Regions from separate parts of the Heliomarina sp. genome, predicted to be linked through region 2. Evidence: riboswitches for the same ligand, from Rfam matches in the RefSeq annotation. Region 2 holds a riboswitch; the other holds the start of a gene.

Region 1 (7,723 bases), on a different contig from region 2:
AAGGTAGTCTGGCGCCATGAGACCCAGCATCAACTGGTTGAACGTGCCCTGATAGCCTGTCCACGGTTGATAGCGGTCACCTTCTTCGACGACCCATCTCAATTCGATCCCGTCGATGCGGCTGGCGATATGTTCCAGTCGCTGCCGAAAGACAATGTCCGAAGGACGTTTGGCGCAATTGATGAACACGACATCCGGGATACGGCCGATATCATACATGTAGGTGAGCATAGACATCATCGGGGTGATGCCGGACCCGGCCGAAATGAAAAGAAACTTATCGGCAGGGTGATGGTGTGACGTAAAGTTACCGGCAGGGCCGATGGCCTTGAGCCGCATCCCGGGGCGCAAGTTGTCGCGCATCCACTGCGTTCCGACAGAGCCGGGCTGCGCCTTTACCGTAACCGTGATCGACACGGGCCGCGAGGGCGAGGAGGAAATCGTGTAGGTCCGGTGCAGCGGGCCACCCGGTACCGGCAGTTCCAATGTCAGGAATTGCCCCGGTAGATAATCGAACGTGGCGCCTGACGGTGCGACAAAACAGAAGGTGGACACGTTCGGCGCCTCAGGGATGACCGATACGCATTCCAGCATTTCCTGACCGTCCCAATAGGCGGGGGCGATTGAATCCTTTGCCATTATCTACTCCGCTGCCAGCCGGACGGGATCAAGGCGCGACCCCAGCGTGTTGCAGTACCAGTTGACGAATTGGTTGACGCCGGTTTCCTGGATGCTTGAATAGGGGCCGGGTTCGTAGGAAGGCGAATTGATCCCGATCTGGTTGTCTTCGACAACGCGGCGATCTTCGTCATTGGTTGCAACCCAGACCTCCGTCAGTTTCTCCAGATCGTAATCGACACCTTCGACCGCGTCCTTGTGGACCAGCCATGTTGTCTGAACTTCGGTCTGCTGCGGTCCGATCGGCGTCACACGGAACGTGATCGAGTGATCCGGAAGGAAATGGTTCCATGTCGTCGGGTAGTGGAACTTGAGCAGAGAACCCGCGTCATCGAAAGGCACGCGACCAAGGCGACGCCGGACCGCGATGTCACCCGACATTGTGTAACTTTTCGCACCAACTTTCAGCGGCATGCGTGCCAGGCGATATTGCCCCGCGGTGTCAATGTGAAAGCGCGACGGAAGATTTGCGTTTTCGCAGCGATCGAAATGGGCTGCAAGTGCTGGCGGCGTTTCTCCCTCTTCGACGCCGGTCACGGCCGGATCATCTGGGAAAGTACGGCAAAGCGCCGGATGGTTGCCGCCGCAATGGTAGCATTCACGGTTGTTTTCCCAGACCAGCTTCCAGTTACCTTCCTCGACAATCGTACTTTGATACGCGATCTTGGCATCGGAAAGATCGTGCGGCGCGAGATAAGGCTCGGCCAGGGTCGCGAAGGCGTCGAAATCCGGTGCCTGATCCGCAAGGCAGATGTAAACCAAGCCGGCCAGTTCCCGGCAATGGATCGGCTTGAGGCCATATTTCGACGCGTCGAAATCTGGACCCATATCCCGCGCCCAGAGTAGTTTTCCATCCAGTTCGTAGGTCCATTGGTGGTAGGGGCAGACCAGTTTCGGCACGTGACCCGAAGCAGCCTTGCAAATTATTGAACCGCGATGCCGACAGGTATTGTGAAAGGCGCGGATCACGCCATCCTGGCCTCGGATGATGACGATCCCATAAGCGCCGATCCGATGCGTGACATAGCTGCCCGTTTTCGGCAGAGCGCAGGCCGGAACGGTGTAAAGCCAATCGCGACAAAAGATTTCCTGAATATCCAGAGAGAAAATTTCCGGATCGCTGTAAAATGCTTGCTCCAGCGAGAAGCCGGGCTTGCGCCGGGATAACAGGTTACGCGTATTGGCCTCTGCGTTCATGGCCGAACTCCGAATTCCGGGCGCAGGGCCCGATTGCATGTTGTTCTGCGGATGGCGCATGGAAACGGACCGCCTTACCGAGGATACCGGCATGGCAAAGCGCCGCCTCCACCGCCCCCCGCGGTTTGACGTGATATCAGGCTGGTTTCCGGACTTGGAAAACCCGGACATGTCCGGTGTTTCGACGCCTTCCCAAGGGTCTCCTCCCCAGTGGCCAATGTCGAAACCAGCGCTTTCCTTACCGTTGCGGGGGCAGTTCCGGATTTACACCGGCTTCCCAATTCTCGGTCTTGCGACCGCACCCAATATCTGTCGGGCACCCTAGCCTGAAATATGCGAATCCGACGTACGATTACGACGTCGTATTGCGCGAAACAGACTTGATGGAAATTTTTGGGCTGCTCATTTCCTTGCGTGTGTTTAGAAAGTTCAGGCCTGACCTCATCTGTGAGCGCGACCTGACGCAGGGGCCATTTTGTGACACCACTGATCCCCGTGGCTTGGCAATTTACCTGACCACGAAATCTGCATGCAAGGCGCCAGCCGCTTTAAGGCTTTTGAGAATGTCAATCATATCTCTTGGTGAAACGCCGAGGGCGTTGAGGCCGGACACCACCTGAGAAAGGGAGGTGCCTTCAGGGACTTCAGCCAGAGATACGCCGGGCTCTTCTTCAAGTGCGGCGCCTGTCCGTGGAATGACAATCGGAGCGGCATCGGTAAAAGGATTCGGTTGAACGACGAGAGGCGCTTCTTCTATACGCAGGGTCAGGTTGCCTTGCGACACGGCCACCCGTGAAAGCCGGACGTCATCGCCCATGACTATCGTCCCCGACCGCTGATCGACGACCACCCTCGCCTTGCGTTGGGGTTCGACCAGAATGTTTTCGATGCGGCCAATGGCGTGAGCTGTCGATGCGGTTCGGGTGGCTCCGATATCGAATTCCACGGTGCCGGAATCCCGCATCACCGCGACGGTGCGCCGAAACTCCCGGTTGATCGCGCTTTCAATCCTTCCGGCCGTTGTGAAATCCGGGTCTCGCAAAGCGAGCCTTATGGTCGAAAGTGAGCCGAGTTCAAAATCGATCTCGCGCTCGATCCGGGCGCCAGAGGGAATGGTTCCGGACGTCGGAACGCCCTGAACCACCTCTGCAGCGTCACCGACCGCAGCGGCACCGCCCGCAAGGATTGCACCCTGAGCAACTGCGTATATCTGACCATCGGCAGCGTTCAATGGCGTCATGATCAACGTGCCACCTAAAAGGCTGTCGGAGTCGCCAATCGCCGAAACGGTCACGTCGATCTGACCACCAACGCGGGCAAACGCCGGTAGCGTTGCGGTGACCAGCACGGCCGCTACGTTCTTCGGGCGAAAATCTTCGCCGTTTACGTTGACCCCCAGCCGTTCAAGAATATTGGTCATGATCTCTTCGGTGAAAGGAGCGTTTCTCAATCCGTCGCCCGTGCCGTTCAGGCCCACCACAAGGCCGTAGCCGACCAAGTCGTTGCCACGGACTCCATCGAATTCCACAAGATCTTTCAGCCGTACGGCGCCTGCATGTGCGGTATTGGCCAGAAGCAGGAAAATGAGGATTGCGCGGATCATTTCAGAAAATTCAGCAGGGAAAGTTGTGAGTTTCGGACAGTCACCGCATAGAGGCTTTCCAGTTGAAACTGTGCTTCTTCTATACGAGAGGCTGTTTCGAACGGATCGGCTTCAAGCAGCACGTTCCGGGCATGCTCGAAACTGGTTTTTTCCATGCTGATGCGAACCGTGGCTTCCTCGATTCTGGCTTGCGCCACGCCGATATCGGCGCGCAGGCTGGCGAGCTGATCCTGTCCGTTCAGCAATTCCTCGCCGGCCCGCTGCATCAGGTTGTTCTGAGCGTCTCCGGAGAGTGCAAGGGAAGGGTCGGTACTGAGCACGGTGAGGGCGATATTGCGAATAATATCCCGGAAACCCTGATCATTGGCTTTCAATGTCATTGACACCGTGTGGTCGGGGCTGACCGAAACATCGGCCAGATCAATATTTGAGCCCTGATACATCACAGCGGTGAAGCCAGCCGGATCATCGAACCAAGTCTGGGCGGCCAGACGTATGTCGTCCGGGTCCGTCAGCCCGGCGATTTCGGCTTGAAGAGTGGCCAGAAGCGTTTCCGCGTCGCGCAGGGGCGAAATGTCGGTCTGGATACCTCCGAAGATGCTTCGCCCGGCAACATGCCCGTTCAACATGTTCAGTGCGATATCCAGATCTCCCCTGGCCCTGCTGGCATTGTGTTCTCTCAGAGTGGTTACGTGGGTCGGAACCGTCGAGAGGAGGTCATTGCCAAGTTCAGATGTAACGGATTGGAGCCTATCAAGGCTGTTCTGGGCAGCATCGGTGAAGAGCCCGGCCTCAGTCGCGGTTACGTGAAATCCACGGAGTCGGGCCAGATTGCGGTCTATGTCTGTCAGGTAGGCAAAATCGCCGCCAAGGCGGTTATTCACATCCGTAACCTGCCCCGTGCTCAGCTCTTGGGTCAGGCGCTGCAGGTCTTGCTTGATTTCGGTGCTTCTGGTCCTCTGAAGCAGATGCCGAGAGAGATCTCCGATAGATGTCAGGTTCATGCTTACAGCCTCAATAAGGTTTCCATCAATTCATCGACCACCTGCAACATACGTGCGTTCGCCGCATATGCCTGTTCGATGAGGATTAACTGGCTCAGTTCCTCATCGGAATCGACGCCTTGCGAGAGTTCGGCGTTCTTCATTTCGGTCAAGCTGGCAGAGCTGAAGGCCAATCTTTGATCCGATACCGCTTCTGCCTGAGCAGCGCTCGATACGAGCGCGCCGCTGATCTCCGCGGCCGTCAATGCACCGGTCCCAAAATTGCCCGAGCCGGGAATGCGCGAGATTTCCAGAACCGATTGCAGCGATTGCAGGAATCTTGCATCGCCGCTCGGGCCCGGGGTGGCAGCCCCCAACCCGTCGCGCAGGCGCCAGCTCTCTCCTCCCTGTTCGGGATCTGCATCCGGGTTGACTCTCAGCCTTGCGGAAAGACCGATTTCTGTGAGTGGATCAAAGGCGTTGCCGTTGTCGGTGAACAAGCCAGGGTCGCCGGGTGAGAGGGTCGGGTCCAGAGCCGGGTCTTCAAAGCGTTCAGTGAGATCACGCGCGACGCTGTCGAGTTCAGCTTGTGCCTCGACGCCCAACTCATCGCGGATTTCGAACTGTGCCGAAAGCGATCCGCCCCGCAACGCGCCCCGCAGGCTGTCGGTTCTGACGGGGTTCCCATTAAGTGTGAGTCCCGACAAACCACCGCTGGCAAGCGTCATTTCCGGCACAATTGTATTCACCGGTGTGAATTCGAGCGTTGCCGCCTGCCCATCCAGGAGAACGGCGCCGCCAATGGTGTAAAGGGCAACCTGCCCATAGTTGCGCTCGACCACGTTCACCGGAGCGATATTGTTGATTTCGTCAATCAGCACCTGACGTTGATCGAGCAGGGCAGCGGTTGGTGCATTTCCGGCCTCAAGGGCGGTTATCCTCACGTTCAGGCCTTCGACGTCGCTGAGCGCCTTGTTCAATCTTTCGACCTGAATCGAGATCTTGCGATCTGCCTCCGAGCGCATTTTTTGTACTGTATCGCTGGCGTTGTTGATCAGGTTAATAAGATCATTCGCTTTGATGACGACGTCGTCCAGTCGCTGCGCGCTGTCCGGACGGCTTGATGCCGAGATTAGGCTGCTGTCGAAGGCGGCAAGCCGCGCTGTAATTGAATCTGTATCCGTGGGATTGCCAACTGCGCTGGCGAACCGCGTTTGGAAGCTGGCAAGCGGAGTGGCATTCGAAAATTCGGCGTCGGCATGACGTCGGCTTGAAATGATGCCTGGATTGGCCTGTCGTTGAATGCCAAGGACCCGGACGCCCGGACTTACCTCGCTGTTCGAGGAAAGTATAATTGAACGTTTTGCGTATCCGGGTGTCAGAGCATTGGCGATGTTTTCCGACACCACGCCGGAAGCCCGGCCCGCAGCGGAAAGCCCGCTGAGAGCGCCGTGTAATGCGGTTGAAAGTGACATGGTGTCGGTTCCTCGTTACGTTACCGGAGATAGAAATTGCTGCAGGTCAGCGTTTAATGTTCGCCGTCTCCTGCAGCATTTCATCGACAGTCTGGATGACCTTGGCATTGGATGAGTAGGATCGCTGGGTCTGGATCATGTTCGTCAATTCACTTGCAACGTCTGTCGAGGATTCCTCGCGGGCAAAGGCAACGATGTCACCGGTCGGTCCGTCACCCGCATCCCAGAGGAAATAGGTGCCGCTTTCGGTGGAGGGCTGATACGTCTGCTGATCCAGCGCGACCATGCCATTCGGGTTCGGCAGATCGACCAGTGGAACCTGATAGATGACCCGCGTGATGCCGGTGTCGAAAAAGGCATGCACCATGCCATTTGCGTCGACTTCGACGCTCGTCATGTTGCCAACGGGGGTGCCGTCCTTGATGATCGAAACCGGGGCAAATGTATCGGAGAGCTGGGTCATACCATCGCTTTGCCCGATCATGCCGATATCAATCTCGATCGGACCGCCGTCCACCGTAACGATGAGCGTGCCGGTCAGAGGATCGTAGGTGCCCCCGGAGGTCGTGCTGACACTCGCCAGTGTCCCGCCCAAAGCGCGGCTTGTGTCAAAGGTGACGCCATATTCTCCGACAATTGCGTTGGCGGAGGCCGAATCCCGGATGACCATCGTCCATTCGTTGGATACGCCCGTCGCTGGAACTGTGGGCTCGAACGTGATGTTCAGACTTTCCGAGGTTCCGAGATTGTCGAAGTATTCAATAGACAATTCCTGTACATCGCCGGAAGCGCCTGCCTCAGTCTCGGTCGCGGGCAGGTTGACCCCGAGCGACATCTGCGTTGTTGGCTCGCCAGAGAACTGGTTTACGTTGATCTGTACAGGCTCAAGCCCGTCTGAGGTATCGCGGGGATAGGTCGGGATGGTGCCGTCCGGGTCCGCGGGCCAACCGAGCAGGACAAGCCCGGATTCGGTCGTCAGGTACCCTTCGAAGTCGGTGCGAAACGAGCCCGTCGTCGACAAGAGCATCGTCGGGGCGCCGTTGTCGGCAGCAACTTCGGCGGAAGAGGCGACTGGCAGCATCCCCCGTCCTCGAACAGCAAGATCGGTCGCGTTCGAGGTCGATACAAGTGGTCCCTTCTGATCGATGAGCCGCTGGGAGGTGGACCTAACGCCGCCGGCCGAATAGTTCCCGCCGGATGCAGAGATGACCATCGAATGAAAGTCGGTCCGCACCGTTTTGTATCCAAAAGTCGAGGAGTTGGCGATATTGTCCGAAATCGACGCCAGACGGTTCGAATTCGCAGTAAGGCCCGCAATCCCCGCATTGAGGGAGGACGACATGGTCATGAAATGCCCTTTCTGATGCTTTGTAACTTGGCACTACACCTAGACATCGCGGCTTAACGTGCCGCTAACATCTAAAATGTTCCGCACTTACTGACGGTGGCCCGTCACTGTTCTTTTCTTAGGATGGTGATTTCGACTCGGTCGTTCCGCGCGGCCATCGGGTTATCATCCGCAGGCTTGCGGTCGGCGTGACCGGTGATCCGCTTGATCCGCTCGGAGCGCGTGCCGAATAATTCCAGCAGACCCCGGGTTCTTTCCGCGCGACTGCCCGACAGAGCCCAGACCGGATTTTCCGCGGCCACGACAGGATTTGCACGCACGAACCCATTGACCGCGACCCCATGCGGCAGGTCCATCGTTCGCCGCGCGATCATCTCGACCAATTCGCGGTAGAGCGGGGTCGGATCAGATGTTCCTTCGTCGAATAAAGGTGCACCTT
Region 2 (7,723 bases):
TGTCGTAATGCGCCACAGGCAGACACCAACTGCCGTCAGGATCAGACCCGACAGGGCAGGCGGCGTGCCATAGCCCAGCGATTCGATCTGGCTTGCGACCAGCCCGTAACCGCCGATGATCCAGAACCCGACCATGAGAAAGACCTTTTCGGCCCGGGTGGCCCGTGCCGCGATGCCTTCGCTCAGCATGGCGGCCGCAATCCCGAGCATCGCGAGGTCATAGTCGTAGTTATAGGGGCTGATCAGGCAGGACAGGAAGATACCCGCCGCCATGAACACCCGGCCCGAAACGCCGGTCCGCGCGGTCAATGCCATCGACAGCAGCGCCACCAAGGCGCTAAGCGCGACGGCCCCATGAAGGGCCAGCGCGAGTTTCGGACCCGCCCCAAGCGAGGCCGCGAGCGCATAGACCGAGCTCATCCGGTAAAGAATGAACCCGCCGTCCTGCAGGGTCTTCCCGGTGCCGCGTATGCCGTCCAGCGCAGCAGGCCAGACCCCGGTGCCAAAGGCGAGCGTTGCCAGCCCGCAGGCGGCGCCGACAGTACACAGCGATATCGCAACCACCGACCAGCGCCGGTCGAGCAGCGCCCAGAGACCGACCCCAAGTGCCAGATGCGGCTTGATCGCCATCAGGCCCAGCGGCACCCCGGCCCAGCGGGATTTGCGCAGCGCCAAAAGAGCGGTCAGCCCGAAAAGCGTCCCGATCAGGAAACTGTTCTGCCCGGCGCGCAGGATCAACGCAATCAGCGGCAGGAACGCCACCAGAACCGCGTGCCAGTTCTCTCCGGCGATCTTGCGCAGCACCAGCAGATAGGCGGTCAGGGTGCCGCCCATGAACAGGATATAGCCAAGCCAGTCCGGCACCAGTGACAGCGGCGCGACGACCAGATCGAAGGGGGGCGGATAGCTCCAGATCAATAGCGTTCCGTCATAGCCGGGCATGCCGGGCTGACGTGCAAGAAACACCTGCGGGTCATAGGCCGCGTACAGGTTACCTTCGCGGATCATCGTGCTGACAAGGTAGAACACGTCGAAATCGCTGATCTTTTCCTTGCCAAGCGCGACCGGGGCAACAAGCTCAAGCGCCATGTAGCCGATCATCGCCGCGAGCAGGGCACAGATCATCAGGATGGTCACAGGTTTCAGACGGATCATGAATGGGCCTCGAAAGGGGGCGCGAAGGCCCAGAGCCGGGCGCCCAAGTATGACATCAACGGAACAATCCCTGCCACGCCCAGCATCGCCATGGCAAGGCTTGCGCCCAGAGCTGTCGCAACGGCAGTTATCAGGCTGCTCGTACCAAGCGAAAGCAGCGAAAGGGCGATGAACCGCGCAAGATACGGGAGACCGGGCCCGCTGCGCCGAAAGCTGAAGCGCAGGTGGCCCACAAAGGACAGCGTGACGGCAGCGGCAAACCCGGCAAGGTTGCACAGCCCGGCGGGCAGCTCGAACACCGCGTCAACGACAAGGGCGACCAGCACATGTACCAGCGTCGCCGAAATGCCGACCATGCCAAAACGCAGCATCTCGCCGCCAAGTGCCAGGACCTTCGATCTGTCAGATGCCATGCGGCCTCGCACCGGCGGGGCGGGTGGCCTCTGCGGGATGGGACGACCGGACGATGTAAAGCGGCCTTTCGCGGACCTCCGTCAGGATGCGCCCCACATATTCACCAAGGATACCGATGGCGAAAAGCTGAACGCCGCCGAACATCAGGATCAGCACGAGTGTCGAGGCATAACCCGGCACATCGACGCCAAAAACCAACGTGCGCAGGAAAATCCATGCCGCATAAATGAACGACGCGAAGGCGAGCGCGCTTCCGACATAGGTCCAGACGCGCAAGGGCTTGGTGCTTGACGCGAAGATTCCGTCCAGCGCCATATTCCACAGCTTCCAGTACCCCATGCTTGTCTTGCCGGCGCGGCGGCAATTGCGCTGGTAGGTGACCTCGTCGCTGTCGAAACCGACCCAGGCAAAGAGCGCCTTGTTGAGCCTGACCTTTTCGCCCAGCGAGCGGATGATATCGACGACCTGCCGGTCGAGCAGGCGGAAATCGCCCACGTCCGAGGGCATGGGCTGGTCCGACAGCGCGTTGAAGACGCGGTAAAACCCGCGCGCCGTGACCCGTTTCAGCCAACTGTCCGAGGACCGGTCGCGGCGCTTTGCGTTCACGATCTGCGCGCCCAGCTCCCATTTCTCGATCATCTCGGGAATGATCGACACATCGTCCTGAAGATCCACGTCCACCGGAATGACCGCGTCGCCGCGCGCATGGTCCATCCCCGCGCAAAGCGCCGCTTCCTTGCCAAAGTTGCGCGACAGGTTGATCAGGCGGATCCGATCGTCCTTTTGCATGTAGGATCGCAGCACGAATTCGGTGCCATCGCGGCTGCCGTCATTTACGAACAGGATTTCGGTGTCAAAGCGCGCGTCCAGCACGGCGAGTGCCGCTCGGGCCGCGTCAAGAAACGGGCCGATTGCGTGTTGTTCGTTATAGACCGGAACGATGAGGGTCAGCAGCCGCTCCTGCGGTCGGGCAGGTGGTCTGCCACGCTCTCGCTCTTCGACGTAAGTCGATTTCATGTTGCGGTTCCTCATGCGCAGTAATCGCTGCACGGTTCGGCGCCTCTGATGCCGGATAAAACGGGCGTAATTATGACGGGGCGAGCGAAAGGAAATCCGGTTGGCAATTTACGGTCGTAAAAGAAACCAGACCAGGCCCTCCGCGAAGGGAAAACTCCAGACGGAATCGGCAGCGATGTAGCTAAAAGAATGAGAGGCGTTTGACGCTTCTGCGCGTCAGGTTGTTGAATTATAATAAATTAAAAAAGTTGAACCGTGTGATATAAAGATTAACATAAGATGAATGATTAAGATCGCTAAAAAAGCAAACGAATTCTGGATCGTAACTCTGGTCCGGAGATGGGATAGAAAAGAAACTCGCAACTCTGGATAAGCGCCGCGTGGTGTTTCACTTTGGCGTTGAGTAAGTCTCAGAACGTTAAATGGCTTTTGTCTGACACATCCATTTGCGAGTTCGAAGCGAACGAAAGCCGTGTTTGACGCGAACAGCTCTACGGACAGAGTTCACAGGTCAAGCCAATGTAACGGTACGATAAGACGACAGCCCGGGGAGGGGCGATGAATCTTGACCGTACGAGGCTGCAAAGAAAATCCTGTTTTACGTTCACATCAGTCTGCGATGTGGGCACTGCCACGACCGCTCATCACACCGGAAATTCCGAAATTCACGCCCTCCGATTTCAGAGAGGAGAAAAAGCATGCCTGATCGCATTGCGAAGGTTGCGAACCGTCTCAAGGTGATGCCAACCCGCAGTCCGCGCGCCTTGATCGCCGTTGCAGGGCCTCCCGCGTCTGGTAAATCCACCTTTGCCGCGCAACTTGTCGCCCATCTCAACCAGTCCACGCATTCTGCGGTTCTGGTGCCGATGGACGGGTTCCACCTGGATAATTCCGTCCTTGCCCGGCGCGGCCTGCTGGCGCGCAAGGGCGCGCCGGAAACCTTCGACGTTGATGGGCTGGTCAGCGCCATGTGGCGGCTGGCGACCGAACAGCATCTTTATCTGCCCTGTTTCGACCGAGGACAGGACAGGTCCGTCGCCGGGCGGATCGAAGTCAACTCTCAGCACACGCTGGCGGTGATCGAAGGCAATTACCTGCTCTGCCGCGATGCGCCGTGGAACCACCTGCGCCCGCTCTGGTCCATGTCGGTTTTCCTGAATGAACCGAACCACGTGCTCTTCGACCGTCTCGTCCAGCGTTGGCTCGACAACAAACACGACCTGCGCGAGGCTCAGGCGCGCGCGCAGAACAACGATATGGCCAATGTCGCTTTTGTGCGCCGCTCGCTCGACCCGTCTGTCGATCTCGTCTTTGGCAGCGAGGTCGAAATCCAGCAGGGCGCCTGATCCCGGCACCTTACCACGGGGCCGGTACGTCTCTTGACAATCGCTTGACATCACCTGATCCGGCTGCGCAGATGTTGCGCGTTGGTGCCCGGGGTCTGCCCGGGTGAAAAGGGAATGCGACAGGGGCACGACACCGCGCCCCAAGCGCAGCCGCCCCCGCGACCGTGACCAGAGAGGTTGCCCGCTTGCCACTGATCTCCCAAGGTCGGGAAGGCAGGGAAACCGCCAGGGCCCGCCCTGACATCTGCAAGCCGGGAGACCTGCCAGCACAAGTTGACGTGAACCGGGCGGGGTGCCCCGGAGGCGGGTCCGCACGAGGATTCTGGCTCTTTCCCCGCTGAATAAGAATTGGACCCGGCCCGTGCCCGAACCCGACAAGACCGAAGTGCTGGTCTGCACCAAGTGCCGCATGACAGACGATCCGGTGGAAGGCATCCGCCCGGGTGCCGCTCTGTTCAGCGCGCTCGACGCGATGGACTGGCCCGACGGTGTGTCCTTTCGCCCCGTCGAATGCCTGTCGAACTGCACCCGTGGGTGTTCGATCGTGCTGCGCGGCGGCGCCGAGAGGTGGAGCTATGTCTATGGCAACCTGACCCCGGACATGGCCGACACCGTGCTTGATGGCGTCACCCGCTATCAGGCCACTGCCGACGGTCTTGTACCGTGGCGCGAAAGACCTGAACACTTTCGCAAGAATTGTATCGCTAGAATACCCCCATTGGAGTTCCCCGAATGAACGACCTCGCCAAACTGCCGGTTACCGTGATCACCGGTTTCCTCGGCTCCGGCAAGACCACCCTGATCCGCCACCTGATGCAGAACCCGCAGGGCAAGCGTCTGGCCGTGATCGTCAATGAATTCGGCGATGTGGGTGTCGACGGTGAAATCCTGAAATCCTGCGCCATTCCCGACTGCCCCGAGGAAAACATCCTCGAACTCGCCAATGGCTGTATCTGCTGCACCGTGGCCGATGATTTCATTCCTACGATCGAGGCGCTGATGGCGCTTGACCCGCGCCCCGATCACATCCTGATCGAAACCTCCGGTCTCGCCCTGCCAAAACCGCTGCTCAAGGCGTTCGACTGGCCCGATATCCGCTCGCGCATCACCGTCGACGGCGTGATCGCGCTCGCCGATGCCGAGGCGGTCGCGTCGGGTCGTTTCGCGCCGGATGTGGCCCGTGTCGATGCCCAGCGTCTGGCCGATGACAGTCTTGACCATGAAACTCCGCTCTCAGAGGTGTTCGAGGATCAGATCTCCTGCGCCGATATCATCCTCCTGACGAAACCCGATCTTGCCGGCCCCGACGGTCTTGCGAAGGCGCGTGAAGTAATTGCCGCCGAGGCACCGCGCCCGCTCCCGGTGGTCGACGTGGCCGAAGGTGCGGTCGATCCGCGCGTGATCCTCGGTCTCGAAGCCGCCGCCGAAGATGACATGGACGCGCGCCCCAGCCATCATGACGGGGCTGACGATCACGAACATGATGACTTCGACAGTATCGTCGTCGATATCCCCGAGGTGACGGACCCCGCCGATCTGGTCGCGCGCATCGAAACACTGGCGAAATCGCAGAATATCCTGCGGGTCAAAGGCTATGCCGCCGTCGCGGGCAAACCCATGCGCCTTCTGGTGCAGGCGGTTGGTGCGCGGGTCCGCCACCAGTTCGACCGTCCGTGGAAACCGGGCGAGGCCAAGCAGGGCCGTCTTGTCGTCATTGCCGAACATGACGATATCGACGCAACCGCCATCCGCTCGGTGCTGGTGGGCTAGGGCGATGGGATATGCCCGCCATATCCTGACCCGGCTGAAAGGGCGCTGACCCATGCATGTGGTGTTTCGCGAAAGTCAGGGGCTGGAGGAAACGGAAACCCCGACAGATCTGGGCCAGAGCCCGGGCGATCTGGCGGTTCTATCCTTTTCCGACAGCGATCTCGGCGCATTTGCCGCCGGTTGGCACCGTGCGCGCGAAGGCGGTTTCGAACCGACCCTGCGGCTTGCCAACCTGACTGCGCTGAAACACCCGCTTTCTGTCGACACCTATGTGGAACAGACACTTGCCGGGGCCAAGGGCATCCTGATCCGGCTGATCGGCGGTATTTCCTACTGGTCCTATGGGATTCAGCAGGTTCAGGATCTGGCGCGGCGCAATCGCATTGCACTCGCGGTGCTTCCTGCCGATGGCCGCGCCGATCCGCGACTGGATGAGGTGTCGACCCTGCCGGTCTCGACCCTCGCGCGGCTGACCCGGCTCTGCGATATGGGCGGTACGGTCTCGGCACAGGCCGCGCTGGCGCAGCTTGCGCTTGCCGCCGGGTTCTATGCTGGCCCGGTGCGCGGGGCCAAGGCGCTGCCGCAGGTCGGGCTCTGGCACCCTAAGGATGGCGTGATCTGCCCGCTCTCGGCCTATCCTGTCACCCGGGATCGCCCCCGCGCGCTGATCACCTTTTACCGCGCCTATCTCGCCGCCGCCGATACCGCGCCGATCAAATCGATGTATGACGCGCTGACAGGGCAGGGGTTCGACGTGGCAACGCTCTTCGCGCCCTCGCTCAAGGCGCCTGAGGCCGCTGGCTGGATCGAACGGCAGGTTCAGGGCCTCGCGCCGGATATCATCATCAATGCGACCTCATTCTCTGGCATCGGCGCCTCGGGCCATTCCCCGCTCGACATAGCCGGGGTACCCGTCATGCAAGTCGCGCTCTCCACCTCGGGTCGCAAAGCGTGGGATGAGTCCGAACGCGGGCTGTCGCCCAGCGATCTCGCCATGCACGTTGTGCTGCCCGAGGTCGATGGCCGTCTCTTTGGCGGTGTCGTGTCCTTCAAGGAACCCGGCCAGCGGGACACGGCGCTGGAATTCTCTCGCGCCGCCCACATGCCCGAGGATGACCGTATCAATGCCATCGCCCGGCGGGCTGCACGACTGGTGCACTTGAAGTGTACGGATAATGTACGGAAATCACCCGCTCTGATCCTGTCCACCTATCCCGGCAAGGACTGGCAGATGGGCCATGCGGTTGGGCTCGACGCTCCGGCCTCGGCCGAGGCGATTCTGACCTCGCTGGCTGGGCAGGGATGGCAGATCGAGCCGGGCGCACCGCTCACACATTCCCTGCGTGCGGAAACACTCAGCTGGCCGCTGTCAGACTACCGCGCCGCGTTGGAAACCCTGCCGCAATCGCTCCGCGACGATCTGAACGCGGCTTGGGGCGATCCAGAGGACGACCCCGCCTGCAAAGATGCTCAGTTCCATTTCAAGGCCACCCGTCGCGGCGCCGCACTGGTCGCCCTACAACCCGAACGGGGGCAAATCGCGCAGCGCGAAGACGATTACCACGATCTCTCGCGCACGCCACGTCACGGCTATGTGGCCTTTTACCTCTGGCTGCGTCACGCGCTGGGCATCGACGCGCTGATTCACATCGGCGCGCATGGCACGCTGGAATGGCTGCCCGGCAAGGCCGTCGCGCTGTCCGATGCCTGCTGGCCCGAGGCGCTGATCGGCGACCTGCCGGTGATTTATCCCTTTATTGTCAATGACCCGGGCGAAGCAGCTCAAGCAAAACGGCGCATCGGCGCCCTGACGTTGGGCCACCTGCCGCCGCCGATGAAAGCAAGCAAAACGCCCGACCGGTTCATCCATCTCGAGGCGCTGCTCGACGAGTTCTCCAACGCCGACGGACTCGACCCGCGCCGCCGCGACAGGCTACAGGCTGACATCCGGGCCGAGGCGCAATCTCTCGGGGTCGAGGCCGATCTTGGTCTCGATACCGCCGCCAGCACCGCCGAGGCAA

The links. Region 2 has a riboswitch for cobalamin ahead of ACU0FH_RS22700 (DUF1636 family protein). Riboswitches for the same ligand answer to the same signal wherever they lie in the genome.
Region 1: another riboswitch for cobalamin. It lies ahead of ACU0FH_RS03980 (aromatic ring-hydroxylating oxygenase subunit alpha); the one in region 2 lies ahead of ACU0FH_RS22700 (DUF1636 family protein).

The regions. Positions count from the first base shown of each region.
Region 1 is NZ_JBRBUI010000016.1:136,855-144,577, forward strand. Features, by position in the region: gene ACU0FH_RS03975 (2Fe-2S iron-sulfur cluster-binding protein) at 1-639, opposite strand, end outside; gene ACU0FH_RS03980 (aromatic ring-hydroxylating oxygenase subunit alpha) at 643-1,875, opposite strand; cobalamin riboswitch at 1,998-2,196, opposite strand; gene ACU0FH_RS03985 (flagellar basal body P-ring protein FlgI) at 2,384-3,478, opposite strand; gene ACU0FH_RS03990 (flagellin) at 3,475-4,482, opposite strand; gene flgK (flagellar hook-associated protein FlgK) at 4,485-5,936, opposite strand; gene ACU0FH_RS04000 (flagellar hook protein FlgE) at 5,983-7,284, opposite strand; gene ACU0FH_RS04005 (flagellar motor protein MotB) at 7,389-7,723, opposite strand, start outside.
Region 2 is NZ_JBRBUI010000054.1:958,345-966,067, forward strand. Features, by position in the region: gene ACU0FH_RS22680 (glycosyltransferase family 87 protein) at 1-1,155, opposite strand, end outside; gene ACU0FH_RS22685 (GtrA family protein) at 1,152-1,568, opposite strand; gene ACU0FH_RS22690 (glycosyltransferase family 2 protein) at 1,558-2,586, opposite strand; gene ACU0FH_RS22695 (nucleoside/nucleotide kinase family protein) at 3,285-3,932, shown strand; cobalamin riboswitch at 3,998-4,214, shown strand; gene ACU0FH_RS22700 (DUF1636 family protein) at 4,294-4,668, shown strand; gene cobW (cobalamin biosynthesis protein CobW) at 4,665-5,702, shown strand; gene cobN (cobaltochelatase subunit CobN) at 5,755-7,723, shown strand, end outside.